2 regions of the Kitasatospora sp. NPDC049258 genome follow, and region 1 is predicted to be linked to the other one. Evidence: riboswitches for the same ligand, from Rfam matches in the RefSeq annotation. Region 1 holds a riboswitch; the other holds the start of a gene.
The links. Region 1 has a riboswitch for S-adenosylmethionine ahead of thrC (threonine synthase). Riboswitches for the same ligand answer to the same signal wherever they lie in the genome.

Region 1 (10,770 bases):
TAGATGGTCGCGGCCATCCGGCCGAGGGCCTGGCCGTCCTGGTGGCGGTGGTGCCGCACGCCGACGTCGACCTGGGCCAGCGCGTCCAGCCCGACCGTGTCCAGCGCGTCCACCAGCAGGCCGAGCTCGACCCCGTAGCCGGTCGGGAAGGGCAGCCGCTCCAGCAGCGTCCGGCGGGCCGCGTACTCGCCGCCGAGCGGCTGGACGAAGCCGGCCAGCTGCGGCCAGTGCAGGTTGAGCAGCGGGCGGGCGACCAGCTCGGTGACCCGGCCGCCGCCGGCCGGGACGACCGCGCCCGCGGTCTCCAGCGGCCGGTCGTACATCGCCTTGACCAGCTGGATGCCCGGATCGGTGAGCAGCGGGCCGATGATCCCGGTGACGAAGGCGGGGTCGAACTCGCGCAGGTCGGCGTCGATGAAGCAGACGATCTCGCCGCGGGTGACCAGCAGCGAGCGCCAGAGCACCTCGCCCTTGCCGGGCTCGGCGGGCAGCCGGGGGAGGATGTCGTCCCGGTGCACCACCCGGGCGCCGGCCGCCGCGGCCCGCTCGGCGGTGCGGTCCACCGAGCCGGAGTCGACCACCACCAGCTCGTCCACCAGCGGCAGCCGTTCCATCAGTTCCACGCGGATCGCGGTCACGATCTCGCCGACGGTCGGCTCCTCGTCCAGGGCGGGCAGCACCACGCTCACGGAAGCGGCCGGGCCCGCCGCGCGCTTGGCGGCCAGCAGCGTCTCCACCGGGCGGTCGGCGGCCGCCCACGAGCGGCGGCGCAGCCAGGACGCCACCTGGGGCAGGACGTCGGGCCGGGGCTGGTCGGGCAAGATCTCGCTCCTCGGATGGGCGGCGCCGTCTCGGGTGTCGGACGCTATGAGGTGGTACCGGGGCCTTCGGATACAGTCTTGGTAATGCGATCCGACCTTCGCACGTCGGGGTGGGTCGCTGTGCACGACCACAAACGCGCTGTCGGCTGTAACGCCGCTCGCCACATTGCTCATCCAGAGGGACTGAGGGAACGGCCCGTTGAAGTCCCGGCAACCTTCCCGTCCGGCTAACTGACCGTCAGGTCGAGGCCCCGGCGGGACAGGTGCCAATTCCGTCCTGTGGCGCGCCCGCGTCACGGGGAAGATGAGGAGAGAGGCCTCCGCCATCATGGCTACCGCTACCCCTGTCGCAGCTCCTGCCGTCGACCTCGGCCCCGCCGCCGCGCTGTCCTGTCGCGAGTGCGGCGCCCGCACCCCGCTCGGCCCGAGCTTCGCCTGCGTCGAGTGCTTCGGCCCGCTGGAGATCGCCTACGACTTCGGCTCGTACGAGACCGAGGAACTGCGCAAGCGGATCGAGGCCGGCCCGGCCTCGATCTGGCGCTACGCCCCGCTGCTGCCGGTGCCGGCCGACGTGGCGTCCAAGCCGAACCTGAACCCCGGCTGGACCCCGCTGGTCAAGGCCGACAACCTCGGCCGCGAGCTGGGCTTCACCGCGCAGCTGCACGTCAAGGACGACTCCGGGAACCCGACCCACTCCTTCAAGGACCGGGTGGTCGCCTGCGCCATCGAGGCGGCGCGCGCGTTCGACTTCACCACCCTGTCCTGCTCCTCCACCGGCAACCTGGCCGGCGCGGTCGGTGCGGCGGCGGCCCGGGCCGGCTTCAAGTCCTGCGTCTTCATCCCGCACGACCTGGAGCAGGGCAAGGTCGTGATGGCCGGGGTCTACGGCGGCGAGCTGGTCGGCATCGAGGGCAACTACGACGATGTGAACCGCTTCTGCTCCGAGCTGATCGGCGACCCGGCCGGCGAGGGCTGGGGCTTCGTCAACGTCAACCTGCGCCCGTACTACGGCGAGGGCTCCAAGACGCTGGCGTACGAGATCTGCGAGCAGCTCGGCTGGCGGCTGCCGGAGCAGATCGTCATCCCGATCGCCTCGGGCTCGCAGCTCACGAAGATCGACAAGGGGCTGCAGGAGCTGATCAAGCTCGGCCTGGTGGAGGACCGCCCGTACCGGATCTTCGGTGCCCAGGCGGCCGGTTGCTCGCCGGTGTCGGCCGCGTACAAGGCCGGCCACGACGTGATCCGCCCGGTGAAGCCCGACACCATCGCCAAGTCGCTGGCGATCGGCAACCCGGCCGACGGCCCGTACGTGCTGGACATCGCCCGGCGGACCGGCGGCGCGGTCGAGGACGTCACCGACGCCGAGGTGGTCGACGCGATCAGGCTGCTGGCCCGCACCGAGGGCATCTTCGCGGAGACCGCGGGCGGCGTGACCGTCGGCGTGCTCAAGAAGCTGGTCGAGACCGGACAGCTGGACCCGGCGAAGGAGACCGTGGCGATCAACACCGGCGACGGCCTGAAGACCCTGGACGCCGTCTCCGACGCCGGGCTGACCGCCACCATCCGGCCGACCCTGGAGTCCTTCCGGGCCGCCGGCCTGGCCTGAGCCGAAGCCCCGCCCCCGACCCCCTCACCACCCCGCAGCAAGGAGTAGACGTCCATGAGCGCCACCGTCCGCATCCCCACCATCCTGCGCACCTACACCGGCGGCTCGGCCGAGGTGGCCGCCGAGGGCACCACCCTGGCCGAGGTGATCAAGGATCTGGAGCAGAACCACCCGGGCATCTCGGCCCGGATCCTGGACGACGCCGGGCAGCTGCGCCGCTTCGTCAACGTCTACGTCGACGACGACGACGTGCGTTTCGCCGAGGGCCTGCAGACCGGGATCAAGGACGGCGCGGCCGTCTCGATCATCCCGGCGGTGGCCGGCGGCTGCTGACCTCGGCCGACGCTCGTAGCAGCCTTGAGTCGCCGTCAGGACCGGAATGCCGAAATTCCGTTCCCGACGGCGGCTCTCGGCGTTCCGGTCGGACATTTGCCCACGTGGCTGGGTATAGAGTGCGTGTCGCAGGGGTATTCGAGGCCGATTCGAGGTGGCCCGCCCCGCACACCGGTCGGGTACGCAGCGGCTGTCCGCTCGCTGAGACCGGCGATCCGGGGCACGGAGCCGAACTGTCAGGCCGCCGTCAGAATTATTCCGGCGATATGTGACGTTGGTCCGCGATGTCCGGCGTCAATTGCTCACAAGTGCCGCTTTCATCCCGTCATATCCCCCGGGGCTCATAGCAATTGCCCAAAAGTTGGGCCTGTTGCAGAGGGCGCATGTCCGGATACATTCAGCCGCGGTCGACGCATTCACCCGCGTTCCGGTGGCCCTTTCGGGCCCCGGTGCGGTGGCTGCGGCGTGCACGGCTGCGCCCAGGGGGGGTTCCCCGGGCCGGCCTTCCAGACCTCTGGACCCGCACCCTGCGGGTCCGTGAAGGGCCAGCACAGCACAAGGGGAGTTCGGAATGGCTCAGGGCACCGTCAAGTGGTTCAACGCCGAGAAGGGCTACGGCTTCATCGCGGTCGACGGTGGTGCGGACGTGTTCGTCCACTACAGCGCGATCCAGATGGACGGCTACCGCACCCTCGAAGAGGGCCAGCGGGTCGAGTTCGAGATCTCCCAGGGGCAGAAGGGTCCGCAGGCGGACATGGTCCGCGCGCTGGTTGCGTGACCTCTTCGACCTGCGGAGCCTCGGTTCGGTCAACGAGCTGGCGGCCACAGATCATCGGCAGCAGGCCCGTACGGGAACCCCGTGCGGGCCTGCCGCCATGTTCGGGACACCCCGCGATCGGGCTTGCACTCGCCACCCGAGAGTGCTAATCATTGGCGTTAGCACTCTCGGTACGAGAGTGACAAACGGATCGGGTCGGTGAGGCCTCCCGGGAGCGGTTGGGGACAGGACCCCCGCTCGCAGGGCCGTCCGTCGCGGGCACCCTTCGGTCCGATGCAGTCGATCGCGTCCCGGAGGACCACTTCACATGGCAAAGATCATCGCGTTTGACGAGGAAGCTCGCCGCGGCCTTGAGCGCGGGATGAACCAGCTTGCCGACGCCGTCAAGGTGACGCTTGGCCCCAAGGGCCGCAACGTCGTCCTTGAGAAGAAGTGGGGCGCCCCCACGATCACCAACGACGGTGTCTCCATCGCCAAGGAGATCGAGCTCGAGGACCCCTACGAGAAGATCGGCGCGGAGCTCGTCAAGGAGGTCGCCAAGAAGACCGACGACGTCGCGGGTGACGGCACCACCACCGCCACCGTGCTCGCCCAGGCCCTGGTCAAGGAAGGCCTGCGCAACGTCGCCGCCGGCGCCAACCCGATGGCCCTGAAGCGCGGCATCGAGAAGGCCGTCGCGGCCGTCTCCGACCAGCTGCTCGCCCAGGCCAAGGACGTGGAGACCAAGGAGCAGATCGCCTCCACCGCCTCCATCTCCGCCGCCGACACCCAGATCGGCGAGCTCATCGCCGAGGCGATGGACAAGGTCGGCAAGGAAGGCGTCATCACCGTCGAGGAGAGCAACACCTTCGGTCTGGAGCTCGAGCTCACCGAGGGCATGCGCTTCGACAAGGGCTACATCTCGGCCTACTTCGCCACCGACCTGGAGCGGATGGAGGCGTCCTTCGAGGACCCGTACATCCTGATCGCCAACTCCAAGATCTCCTCGGTCAAGGACCTGCTCCCGCTGCTGGAGAAGGTCATGCAGAGCGGCAAGCCGCTCGTCATCATCGCCGAGGACGTCGAGGGCGAGGCCCTGTCGACCCTGGTCGTGAACAAGATCCGTGGCACCTTCAAGTCGGTCGCCGTCAAGGCCCCCGGCTTCGGTGACCGCCGCAAGGCCATGCTCGGCGACATCGCCATCCTCACCGGTGGCACCGTCATCTCCGAGGAGGTCGGCCTCAAGCTGGAGAACGCCGGCGTCGACCTGCTGGGCACCGCCCGCAAGGTGGTCATCACCAAGGACGAGACCACCATCGTCGACGGTGGCGGCGACAGCGACCAGGTCGCCGGTCGGGTCAACCAGATCCGTGCCGAGATCGAGAACAGCGACTCGGACTACGACCGCGAGAAGCTCCAGGAGCGCCTCGCCAAGCTGGCCGGCGGCGTGGCCGTCATCAAGGCCGGCGCGGCCACCGAGGTGGAGCTCAAGGAGCGCAAGCACCGCATCGAGGACGCCGTCCGCAACGCGAAGGCCGCCGTCGAGGAGGGCATCGTCGCCGGTGGTGGCGTCGCGCTGCTGCAGGCCGGTGTCGCGTTCGACAAGCTGGAGCTGGAGGGCGACGAGGCCACCGGTGCCAACATCGTCCGCGTGGCGCTGGAGGCCCCGATCAAGCAGATCGCGACCAACGCCGGCCTCGAGGGTGGTGTCGTGGTGGAGAAGGTGCGCAACCTCCCCGCCGGCCACGGCCTGAACGCCGCCACCAACGAGTACGTCGACCTGATCGCCGCGGGCATCATCGACCCGGCCAAGGTCACCCGCTCCGCGCTGCAGAACGCCGCCTCCATCGCGGCGCTCTTCCTCACCACCGAGGCCGTCATCGCCGACAAGCCCGAGAAGGCCGGCGCGCCGGCCGGCGGCGGCATGCCGGGCGGTGACATGGACTTCTGATCCTCCTTCGAGGATCGGCGAGTTCTGATCGTCCCGCGAGGGCGGTCTCCCCACCGGGAGGCCGCCCTCGCGGCGTTCCACCCGGCAGGGCGGCCGGGGTGCCGGGTGCGGGACAATGGGGGGATGCCCGCTGACATCGAAGCCGCACTGCACAGCGCCCGGGCGCTGATCCTCGCCGACCTGACCGCCCGGGACGTGGCGGACGCCGCCGTGGTCTCGCTGGTGGAGGACGCCGTGACGCACCGGCGGTGGTGGCTGGAGCAGTGGCCGGACGGCACCGAGTACGTGCTCGGGCTGGTCGCCCAGGACGTCCAGGACGCGCTGCTGGAGGCGTACGGGCGCTGGCCGCTGTGCACCGCCTGCGCCGAGGACGGCGACCCGCACGCGCTGGGCGTGGAGCCCGAGCTGGGGCCCGATCCGCACTGGGTGTGCGGCAAGGAGGGCCTGGTCGTCGCGCCGGTCGGGAAGCTCGCGTGAGCCCTAGGGCTCCAGCGTCCTGAGCTCGGCGGCCAGGTTGGCCCGGGCGGCGGCGTCGAATCGGGTGCGGGCGGCCTCGGTGCGGTAGAGCGCCGGCAGGGCGAGCAGCTGGCGCAGGATCGCCGCGCGCCCCGCCCGGAAGGCGTCCTCGGGGACGAAGCCGTACTCCTCGCGGACGGCCGCCGCGTACGCCGCGTACTGGTCCGGCGAGCCACCCAGGACGGCCAGGTCGGCGTCGCAGAGCAGCTCGCCGCCCCGGTCCCCGGGTGCCGGGTCGTGGGAGACGGTCAGCCGGACCAGCCGGGCGACCTCCTCGACCAGCGGCTCGGCCAGCCCGGCCGCGCGCAGCGCGCGGACCGCCAGCACCGCGCTGCGCTCCTCGTTCTCCGAGCGGTCGGGCCGGTAGACCGCGTCGTGGAACCAGGCCGCCAGCCGCACGGCGTCGGCGCCGTCGGCCGGCCCGGCCAGCGCGTCCACCTGGTCGAGCACCGCCCGCAGGTGGTCGGTGGTGTGGTAGCGGCGCTGCGGCTCGGCCCAGCGCTTGAGCAACTCCTCGCCGTACGGCTGCGGGTCGGCGGTCGCGCCGCAGCGGCGCAGCAGGTCCATCCAGCGGTCGAGCAGGTCGGCGGTCATGGCGCCCATTGTGGCCCGGTGCGGCGACGGACCGTCAGGGTGGGCCCGGGTTCCCGGATTCGCCTGACGGTATATACCGATGACCGGTATATCTAGATGGCATGACAGAACGTTCGATGCAGGAGCCCACGCTGCTCCTGCTCACCGCTCTCGCCGATGCCCCGCGGCACGGCTACGCCCTCATCCAGGAGATCGCCGCGATCTCCGACGGCCGGGTCCGGATGCGGGCCGGCACCCTGTACGGCGCGCTCGACCGGCTGCTCGGCCAGGGGCTGATCCGGGTCGAGAGCGACGAGGTGGTCGACGGCCGGGCCCGCCGCACCTACGCGCTCAGCGACACCGGCCGGGGCGCGCTCGCCGTCGAGGCCGAGCGGCTGCGCGCCGTCGCGGCCGAGGCCGAGCGGCGCCTGACGGCCTTCCGCCCCCGAGCGAACGGAGCCTTCGCGTGAGCGAGCCGATGCTGGACGCCGTGCTGCGGCTGTACCCGAAGGCGTACCGGGCCGACCGGGGAGCGGAGCTCGCCGAGGTGTACGCCTCGCTGGCCGGCGACACCGGGCGGCTCGGCCGGGCCCGCGAACTGCTCGGCCTCGCCGGGCACGGGCTGCGGCTACGGGCCGGGCTGACCTCCGCCGGGACGCCCGGGCGGCTGCTCGCCGCCGCGCTGCCGTTCGTGCTCGGGGCCGGCTTCGGGCGGCAGGCCGCGCAGCTCTGGCGGGCCTGGTCGTACGAGTTCGTGCGGGCCGACGGCTACGGCTGGTGGGGGAGCGGGCTCCTGGCGCTGTGGGCCGTCGCCCTGGCGGCGGTGCTGTGCGGGCGCTGGGGTGCGGCCCGGTGGGCCGGTGCGGCGGCGCTGCTCGCGGGCGTCGCGGTGGCCGGCGCCCTGATCGTCGCCGATTCCCCCGCCGGGCCCGTACCGCTCCTGGCCCACGCCCTCGATCTGGTGGCGTACGGCGTGACGCCGGGGGCCTGGCTCCTGCTGGTGCTGCTGGCGCCCGCCGACCTGCTGGGCGGGCGGGTGCGGCAGGCGGCGGCGTCGGTGCTCGCGGGCGCCGTGGTGGCGGCGCTCGTGACGGTCGGGCCGAGCACGTTCGGCACGCCGCTGTTCTGGGACTCCTCCTGGTACCCGTACCGGATCGTGCTGGCGGCCCTGCCGCTGCTCGCGCTGGCCCGCGGGCGGCTGCGGGCGGCCGCGCCGGCCCTCGCGGTACTGCCGCTGGTGGTGGGCGACGCCTTCTGGCCGATCCTCATCGACGCGGGCGGCCCGTGGCGCCTGCTGGCCTTCACGGGATTCCTGGCGGTGGCGCTGCTGCTGGCCGCGGTGTTCCGGCACCGCTCACCCCTGCCCGGGCGGCAGCGCCCGCCGGCCGCGGGCTGACCGGCGGGGGCCGGGAGGGCCGCGCCCGGCGTCCGGGCGGGCAGGGGGCTCGCCCGGGCGGCAGGGGATGTGGCAAGGTACGGATATGTCTAGACCAATCTTCGAAGTCATCGCGCTGACCGCGCAGGATGCCCAGGCCGCCGAAGCCGGTGGCGCCGACCGGCTCGAACTGGTCACGGACATGGCCGCCGACGGGCTCACCCCCGCGGTGGCGGACTTCGCCGCGATCCGGGCCGCCGTGGACCTCCCGCTGCGGGTGATGCTGCGGATCCGGGACGGCTTCGCCCCCGGCGACCTGGACGGGCTGCTCGCCCGCACCGCCGCGCTGCGCGCCGAGGGGGCCGAGGAGTTCGTGCTCGGCTTCCTCGACCCCGACGGCGGCCTCGACCTGCCCGCCACCCTGGCGGTGGCCGAGGCGGTGGCCGGCTGCCGGTGGACCTTCCACCGGGCCGTCGACCACAGCGCCGACCGCGCCGCACTGCGGGCGGCCCTGGACGGTCTGCCCGGCCTGGACACCTACCTCACCGCGGGCGACCCGGCGGGGGTCGGGGCCGGCCGGCAGACCCTGGAGGGCGAGCTCGCCAAGGCCGGCGAACCCGGCTACCGGCAGCGGATCCTGGTCGGCGGCGGCATCCGCGCCGAGCACGTGCCCGGCCTGCGGGCGGCCGGGTTCGACGCGTTCCACATCGGCGGAGCGGTCCGGGCCGATGGGTGGCACACCCCGGTGGACCCCGCCAAGGTCGCCGACTGGCGGACCCTGATCGACGGCTGAGCCCCGCCCGCCGTACCGCCCCGCCCGCCGTACCGCCTCGCCCGCCGTGCCGCCCCGCCGGACCGGCCCGGGCCGCCGGCCTCAGCCGCGCAGCTGCTCCGGGAGCGGCTCGGTGTGCAGCACGGTGAGCCCGGAGACCGCCCGGGTCAGCGCCACGTACAGCCGGCGCAGGCCGGTCCGCTCGTCCGGCTCCCCGGCGACCACGGCGGCGGGCTCGTCCAGCACCACGTAGTCGTACTCCAGGCCCTTGGCCAGCGAGGCCGGGACGAGGGTGAGCCGGGCCTCGGCGGAGGTCTCGGTGCCCGGCTCCAGATACGGCAGGCCGGCCGAGGTCAGCGCCTCGGCCAGCAGCGGGATCCGCGCGTCGGCCGCGATCAGGCCGGTGGAGCCCTCGAAGGTGAGTGCCTCCCGGCAGGCCGCCACCACGGAGTCGGCCAGCGCCTGCGGGACGTGCCGTACGGTCAGCGAGTCCGGCAGCTCACGGACCGAGGTCGCCGGGGCCAGCCCCGGGGCGATCGCCGGCAGCAGCCGGGAGGCGTAGACGATCACCTCCTCCGGCACCCGGAAGCCCTGGGTCAGCTCCTCGACGTGCGCGCCGGCCTTGCCCAGGTGGTGCAGCGCCTCCGGCCAGCTGCCGGTCGCCCACGGCGTGGTGCCCTGGGCCAGGTCGCCCAGCACGGTGGCCGAGCCGGTCGAGCAGCGCCGGCCGACCGCGCGGTACTGCATGGGGGAGAGGTCCTGCGCCTCGTCCAGCACCACGTGGCCGAGCGAGGGGGTGCGCCGGACCAGGTCCGAGGCCTCGTCCACCAGCACCGCGTCGGCCGCCGACCAGCGGGTCGACTTCACCGAGCGGGGCGGCTTCGTCCAGCGGATCAGCTCCTGCTCCTCGGCGGTGAGCACGCCCTCGGCGCACTCGGCGAGGAAGGCGGCGTCGGTGAGCAGCCGGTGCACCAGCTTGACCGGGTCGACGGCCGGCCAGCAGGCCCGGACCACCGCCTTCACCTCGGCGTTGCGGGCCACCGCGTCCTGCACCCGGTCGTCCGGGGCCTCGCCGCCGTGCTCCATCTTCACCAGCACGGCGTGCGCGATCCGCTGCGGCAGGGCCTCCCCGGCGGCTCCGTAGCGGATCTCGCGGGACTTCAACTCCTCGATGATCTCGATGAGTTCGTAGGCCGGGACGCGCCAGCGGCGGGAGCCGCGGACCACCACGCAGGGCTCGGTCGGCAGGCTGATCCCGGCCCGCACCGCCCGCCGGAGCACCTCGGCCATCCGGGCGTCGCCCTTGACGGTGGCCGCGGCGGCCGAGTCCTCGCCGCGCACCTCGACCTGGCCGACCAGCTCCTGCACGGTGGCCTGCGCGACGTCCACCTCGCCGAGGGCCGGCAGCACCTGCTCGATGTAGTGCAGGAACGAGCGGTTCGGGCCGATCACCAGGGTGCCGGTGCGGGCCAGGCGCTCCCGGTGGGCGTACAGCAGGTAGGCCACCCGGTGCAGGCCGACCGCGGTCTTCCCGGTGCCGGGGGCGCCCTGGACGCAGACCGTGCCGGTCACGTCGGCGCGGACGATCTCGTCCTGCTCCGGCTGGATGGTCGCCACGATGTCGCGCATCGGGCCGACGCGGGGCTTCTCGATCTCGGCGGCCAGCAGGGCCGAGCGGGTGTCGGTCTCGGCCGGGTCGGTCAGGTGCTCGTCCTCGTACGCGGTCAGCTCGCCGCCGGTGTAGCCGAACCGGCGGCGCCGCTCGACGTCCAGCGGGTCCTTGCGGCTGGCCCGGTAGAAGGGCTGCGAGACCGGTGCGCGCCAGTCGATCACCATCGGGTCGCCGTCGGCGTCGTGCACATGGCGGCGGCCGATGTAGAACCGCTCACCGGTGGCGCCCTCGGCCTGCGCCGCCTGCTGGCCCGCCGCCGGCGAGGAGGGGCCCACGCCGACCGCGTGCAGGTAGTCGAGCCGGCCGAAGAACAGCGGGGTGTGCGCCAGGTCGGCCAGCGCGGCGATCCGCAGCTCGACCTGGTTGCGCAGGACTGCGGCGGACACCCAGGTGC
Region 2 (6,678 bases), on a different contig from region 1:
CCGGGGTGTGGTCCCAGGTCCCGATGTGCATCCGGATCCGGCGCGCCACCAGGTAGGCACCGCCCGCCATCCAGTCGGGGCCGTCGGCGGGCGCGACCCGGACGTACCGGGTCAGTGCCTCGGTGTCGGTGCCGGCGATGTTGCGGGTGCCGTCCTTGAAGCCCATCAGGTTGCGCGGGGTCTGCGCCTCGGGGGTGGTGGAGGAGGTCTTGCCGAAGCCCAGCTGGGACCAGCGCACCGAGACGGTGCCGAAGCCGAGGCGGGCCAGGTCGCGGATCGCGTGGACGGCGACCTGGGGATCGTCCGCGCAGGCCTGCACGCACAGGCTCGGGCCGAAGCCGATGGTCAGGGTGAGCCGGGAGGCGGCCGCGCCGAGGGCCGCTCCGGCGCCGGCCCGGCCGAGCACGGCCCGCCGGCTCAACCCGGTGCGGGCCTCGCGCCGCTGCGCGCTCCCGGTCTCCTCGTCCTGGGGGTCCACCGGCCCGGAGCCCTATGGTGTCGGGGAGGCCGGTGCGACGGCGACGGCCAGCCGGGAGAGGGGTTCGGCGAGCGCGTTCACCGCGTCCGAGAAGGTCTTCCGCTCCGCCTCGGTGACCTGGTCGTACGGGGTGTAGGTGCCGTCCGGCTGCCGGTACTTGGCGAGCAGGGCCTGGATGTCGGCGAATTCGGTGTCCAGGGTCTGGACCAGCTGCGGATCCTTCTCGGCGACTACCGCCTTGAGCAGGTCGTACGCCTCCTTGGCGCCGTCCACGTTGGCGGCGAAGTCGGACAGGTCGGTGTGGCTGTAGCGGTCCTCCTCGCCGGTGACCTTGCCGGTGGCGACCTCGTCCAGCAACTCCTTGGCGCCGTTGGCCATGCTGGTGGCGGTGATGTCGGCGGTGCCGACCCGGGTCTGCCAGTCCTGGAGGTCGGTGACCAGCTGGTCGGCGAGGGTCCGGTCCTCGGGGGCGATGGCGCCGTTCACCCAGAGCGACTTCTCCAGGCGGTGCCAGCCGGTCCACTGCTGGCCCGCCTCGACGCCGTCCTCGCGGGTGTCGGTCTTCGGGTCGATGTCGCCGAAGCTCTCGGCCACCGGCTCGGTGCGCTCCCAGCCGGCCCGGGAGGGCGCGAACAGGGTCTGGGCCCGGGCGACGTCCCCGGCCCTGACCGCGGCGGCGAACTGCGCCACCACCGGGACGGTGGCGTCGGCCTGCTCCTGCACGTAGTGGCGGTACTGCGCGACCGCCGCGTCGAGCCGTGGGTCGGCGGCCGCCGCGGCCGCCGAGCCGCCGGTCACGGTGAGCTGCTGGCGGATGCCGTCGCCGGTCATGCCCGGCTTGCAGGCGATCTCGTACGAACCGGGCTTGATCTCCGCGGTGAGGGTGGAGCCGGTGCCGGGGCCGATGTTCTCCCGCTCGGTGACGATCTTGTCGCCGGGGGCGTAGATGTAGACCTCGGTCACCTTGGACCCGGTGTTCTTGACCTCCAGCTCGACCTGGCCGGCCCGGACGGTGCCGGTGGACACCTGGCAGGCGTCGTCGGACGCGGTGACCTTGATCGTGCCGCTGGAGCCGCCGCTCCCGCCCGAGGAGCTGGAGCACCCGGCGGTGGCGAGCAGCAGCGCGGTGAGCGGGAGGACCGAGACGGTGACGGTGCGTGCGGACGGCATGGGGCTCCCGGGTCCGACGGGGCGGCATCGGGTGGGCCCGACCCGGGCCGGCGCGGCGCCGCCATGACAGCCAAGGCTTACCTTAGTTCGCTCGGCGGTGCGCGGCCATACGGCCGGACGGGCGCGGGTTTCACCTGGACGGCCCGGCGCGTGCTCAGGCCGGCCGGCGGTTGCGGTGGGACAGTCGGCGGGCCTTGGCCAGCAGTGCGTGGATCTGCGGGCCGGCCTGGTCGGCGTCGTCCGCCGGTGTCGGGAACGGCAGCCGGACGTCGGTGCGGGCCTGCGGGTACTCCAGCCGGAGCGTGATGCCGTACCGGTCCAGTGCGAGCGGCAGCGCGCGGGTCAGCCCGGCGGCCGGGACGGTGAGGCGCAGCAGGAGCGGGACGAGCTCGGGGTGGTCGTCGAGGAGGTGGGTGAGCAGACCGGCCTCGCGGCAGGCGAGCGGGTCGGGCGCGGCCCGGTGGAGGTCGTCCAGGGTGACGTAGGCGCGGCCGTCGGTGTCCTCGACGACCGCCTGGCCGAACTCCATGCGGGTGCTCTCGGCGCCGGGGTCGTAGGGCGCTGCCAGCAGGCCGGTGACGGTGACGCGGCCGGGTCGCCGCAAGCGGCCGCCGCCTGCGAGCCTGCCCGCCGCCCCGCAAGCCGGGCCTCCCCGGGGCCGGTTGAGGGGGCGATTGGATTGACGGTGTCACCAGCGTCTTCTTAAACTCGAGTCGGCGAAGAGTGTCAGTCGAACGGCCCCGGCCGGCTGACCGGCAACCCCCACACTGCGGTGGGGTGCCCCGGGGATAAGCCAGGTGGCATGGCGTCATGCCGCAAGCGCAGGTGGGTGCCTGTAACGGGCGGGGATGGAGAAGGTCGTGGACCAGGGGGCGCTCGGGCGTCGGGCGGCAGCACTGCGGCTCGTGGCCAGGCTCGACATCGACCTGCTGCGGCGGGCCAGTTCCCTCTGTCGCTGACCGCGGTCGGCCTGCGGGGCGGTGAGGTACGCCGCCCGGTCGGCCGACACGAGCCCGGTCACGATCCGCGCGTGCACAGGAGAGCCCTGCGGCCCACCCTTCCGCGCGCCTGCCTCAGGAGTACGGATGTCTCTCGCCCCCGCACCATTCACGCTCGACCTTCCGAGCACGCTGCCCGCCGGGCGCGAGCCCGAGTACCGCCGCCTGTACGAGGCGCTGGAGCACTGCGAGGCCGGGCACGGCGCCGTGATCGCCCTGCACGGCTCGGTGGGCAGCGGCCGCAGCGAGTTGCTGTACGCCTTCGCCGACGTCGCGGCGGAGCGCGGGGCCACGGTACTGATGGGCACCGGATCCCCGCTGGAGCGCGACTTCCCGCTCGGCCTGGCCCGGCAGTTGCTGCAGAGCGCACCGCTGGATCCGGAGGAGGCCGCCACGGCGGAGGCCCTGCTCGCCCGGGGCGCCGACGAGGTGGCCCGCCACCCCGGGGTGGCGGAGGGCCTGGACGGGCGGCTCAGCCAGCCCACCCTGGAGGGGCTGTTCGGCCTGGTCCGGACGCTCGCGGGCCGCACCCCGGTGCTGATCGCGGTCGACGACCGGCAGGACGCCGACCCGCAGTCGCTGGAGTTCCTCCTCTACCTGGTCCGCCGGACCAGGAACGCGGCCGTGCTGACCGTCCTCAGCACCCGGGAGACCATGACGCCGCCGAACCCGTTCTTCGAGGTCGAGCTGGCCCGCCAGCCGCACCACCGGCAGATCAGGCTTGAGGTGCTCCCCGCCGAGCTGGTCGCGGAGCTGTTCCGGCGCCGGTTCCCCGACCCGGCGGCCGCCGGGCTGGCCGCCGAGGCGCACGAGCTGACCGGTGGAAACCCGCTGCTGGTGCACGCCTTGATGGACGATCACGAGCGGGCCGGTGCACCGGCCATCCTGACCGTCGGCGAGGGCTACCGGCGCGGGCTGATGCACTGCCTGCACCGCATCGACCCGCTCGCGCTGCGCCATGCCCGCGGCGTGGCGGTGCTGGGCCCCGGTGCCACCCCCGGCCTGCTGGCCGAACTGCTGCTGCTGCCCGCCGACTCGCTCCCGCGGGCGCTGTACCTGCTGAACGCGGCGGGGCTGTTCCGGGGCGGCGGCTTCCGCCACCCGAGCGCCGCCGGGGACCTGCTGGCCGCCATGCGGCCGGCCGAACTGGCCAGCCTGCACGAGCGGGCGGCGCAGCTGCTACGGGCGGCCGGCGCCGAGCCCCGCACGGTGGCCGGGCACGTCCGGGCGGCCGAGGGCTACCTGCGGACACCGTGGTCACCCTCTCCGGACGCCGGACCACCGGGCCCGCCGCCCACGGTGCTCCCGCCCGCCGCGCCCCGGTCCGCCGCGCCCCCGCCCGTCGTGGTCGCGCCCGTCCTGCTCCCGTCCGCCGATGACGCCCCGGCGGCCGCGGCCGTGACCCCGACCGCCGGCACGTCGCCCGAGGCCGTGACGTTCCGCTGCGTACCGTCCCTGCCCGGGACGGTGCTGGACGGCAGCGACGCGAAGCGGCACGAGCTGAAGTCGATCCGCCACCTCTTCTGGCAGGGCCGCCCGGACGAGGGACTGGCCGCCCTGGAGCGCTTCGAGGCCGCGCAGCGCAAGCTCGGCGAGCAGCGCGCCGGTGCGGGACTGCGCGGCTGGCTCGCGTACTGGTACCCGTCCCTGGCCGCGCGGACCTCGGCCCCGGCCGCCGGGCCCGGGGAGGAGGGCGGGGCCGCCGACGGCGGGCGGGACGGCGGGATGCGGCTGCTGGCCTCGCTGCTGGCCGGCACCGTCGAACCAGGTGCGGCCGTGATCCGCGCGGAGGCCATCCTGCGGGACGGACACCCGGGCGGCCGCGGCAGCACCGAGGCGCTCACCGCCGCGCTGACGGTGCTGCTCTACGCCGACCGGGCCGACCGGGCGGTGCGCTGGTACGGCCCGCCGGCGGAGCGCGCCGCGAGCCGCTGCGGCACCACCCGGCACGCCCTGCTGTCCGCGCTGCGGGCCGAGGCGGCGCTGCGCCAGGGCGATCTGCGGACGGCGGACGAGGCCGCCCGGGCGGCGTTCGCCCGGGTCGCACCGGACGCCTGGGGCGTGGCGGTGGGCCTGCCGCTGTCCACGATGGTGGCGGCCCGCACGGCCCTCGGCCGGCACCAGGACGCCGCCCGCTTCCTGGAACTGACGGTGCCCCGGGGCATGGAGCGGACTCCGGCCGGCCTGCACCACCGCTACGCGCGCGGCGGCCATCTGCTCGCCACCGGGCGGCCGCAGGAGGCGCTGGCGGAGTTCCGGGCCTGCGGCGAGACGATGGCCCGGTGGGGGCTGGACCACCTGCCCGCCATCGCACCCTGGCGGCTCGGCGCGGCCCGGGCGCAGCTCGCGCTCGGACGGCCGCAGGCCGCCGCGGCGCTGGCGGACCAGCAGCTCGCCCGGCTCGGGCCGTCGGGGCAGTCCCGGATCCGCGGGGTGGCGCTGTGGATCCGGGCCACCGCCGGGGAACGGCCGGCGCGGACCGGGCTGTTGGAGCAGGCCGTGGGCCTGCTGGAGGAGGCCGAGGCCGAGGCCGACCTGGCCGGCGCCCTGGCCGACCTCAGCGAGGCGCACCGCACCGACGGTGACCCCGGCCGCGCCTGGCAGACCGACCGCCGGCTGCGCCGCTCCCCGGCGCTGTCCGTGGTCCCGGCGGCCGAACCCGACCTGGCCGGGCTCTCCGACGCCGAGCGCCGGGTCGCCGAACTCGCGGTCCGCGGCCTGTCGAACCGGGAGATCGCCCGGAAGCTCTACATCACCGTGAGCACCGTGGAGCAGCACCTGACCCGGGTGTACCGCAAGCTCGGCGTCCGCCGCCGGGTCGACCTGGCCGCCGTCGTCCACGGTGGCGAGGCCTCCAACGACCCCGAGCTCGCACTCGCGGCTAGGGGTACGACAGGGGTTGCCTAGGGGCCCGGCCGGGCGGGGTGCCGCGCAACGCTGGGGGCACAGCGACGACCCCGGCCCTCAGGAGTGGACCCCACCATGGCGGAATCCTTCGACCCGTCCGTGCCCGACGCCGGCTCTCCGGAGGCGGTGGCCGTGGTCGGTGCCTCCTGCCGGCTGCCCGGTGCGGCGGACCCGGAGGCGTTCTGGCGGCTGCTCGACTCCGGGGCGAGCGCGGTGGGGGCGGCCCCGCCCGGGCGCTTCGCCGAGGGGGAGCGGCCCCGGCCGGGCGGCTACCTCGACCAGGTCGACCGGTTCGACCCCGAGTTCTTCGGGATCTCCCCGGCCGAGGCGGCCGCCGCCGACCCGCAGCAGCGCCTGGTGCTGGAACTGGCCTGGGAGGCGCTGGAGGACGCCGGGGTGGTGCCCGCCGCGCTGGCCGGCAGCCGGGCCGGGGTGTTCGTCGGCGCGATCGGCGGCGACTACGCGGCGCTGGCCGCCCGCACCGGAGCGATCTCCCGCCACACCCTCACCGGCCTGAACCGGGGCATCATCGCCAACCGGGTCTCGTACGCGCTCGACCTGCGCGGACCGAGCTTCACCGTGGACTCGGCCCAGTCCTCCTCGCTGGTGGCCGTCCACCTCGCGGTGGAGAGCCTGCGCTCGGGGGAGGCCGACCAGGCGCTGGTGGCCGGGGTCAACCTGAACCTGGCCCCGGACTCCACCCTGGCCGTGGAGCGCTTCGGCGCGCTCTCCCCGGACGACCGCTGCTTCACCTTCGACGCCCGGGCCAACGGCTACGCCCGGGGCGAGGGCGGCGTGGTCCTGGTGCTCAAGCCGCTGGTGCGGGCGCTCGCGGACGGCGACCGGGTGTACGCGGTGCTGCTCGGCAGTGCGGTCAACAGCGACGGCGCCACCGACGGCCTGACGGTGCCGAACGCGGCCGCGCAGGCGGAGGTGGTGCGCCGGGCGCTGCGCCGGGCCGGCGTCGCGCCCGAGCGGGTCGGCTACGTGGAGCTGCACGGCACCGGCACCCGGGTCGGCGACCCGATCGAGGCGAGCGCGCTCGGGGCCGCGCTCGGCGCGGGCCGCCCGGCCGACGCGCCGCTGCTGGTCGGGTCGGCCAAGACCAACGTGGGCCACCTGGAG

Region 2: it holds a riboswitch for S-adenosylmethionine, as region 1 does, so the genes downstream of both, AB0K43_RS30230 (AAA family ATPase) here and thrC (threonine synthase) in region 1, are expected to answer to the same signal.

Annotation. Positions count from the first base shown of each region.
Region 1 covers NZ_JBFAQT010000014.1:3,483-14,252, forward strand. The annotation lists gene AB0K43_RS14350 (glucosyl-3-phosphoglycerate synthase) at 1-821, opposite strand, end outside; SAM riboswitch class I at 989-1,132, shown strand; gene thrC (threonine synthase) at 1,150-2,427, shown strand; gene AB0K43_RS14360 (MoaD/ThiS family protein) at 2,482-2,760, shown strand; gene AB0K43_RS14365 (cold-shock protein) at 3,332-3,538, shown strand; gene groL (chaperonin GroEL) at 3,846-5,468, shown strand; gene AB0K43_RS14375 (hypothetical protein) at 5,592-5,945, shown strand; gene AB0K43_RS14380 (hypothetical protein) at 5,949-6,578, opposite strand; gene AB0K43_RS14385 (PadR family transcriptional regulator) at 6,680-7,027, shown strand; gene AB0K43_RS14390 (hypothetical protein) at 7,024-7,953, shown strand; gene AB0K43_RS14395 (copper homeostasis protein CutC) at 8,039-8,725, shown strand; gene AB0K43_RS14400 (ATP-binding domain-containing protein) at 8,807-10,770, opposite strand, start outside.
Region 2 covers NZ_JBFAQT010000064.1:9,526-16,203, reverse strand. The annotation lists partial or broken gene AB0K43_RS30245 (Dyp-type peroxidase) at 1-385, opposite strand, end outside; gene efeO (iron uptake system protein EfeO) at 491-1,648, opposite strand; partial or broken gene AB0K43_RS30235 (DUF2470 domain-containing protein) at 1,803-2,237, opposite strand; SAM riboswitch class IV at 2,364-2,476, shown strand; gene AB0K43_RS30230 (AAA family ATPase) at 2,734-5,553, shown strand; gene AB0K43_RS30225 (type I polyketide synthase) at 5,629-6,678, shown strand, end outside.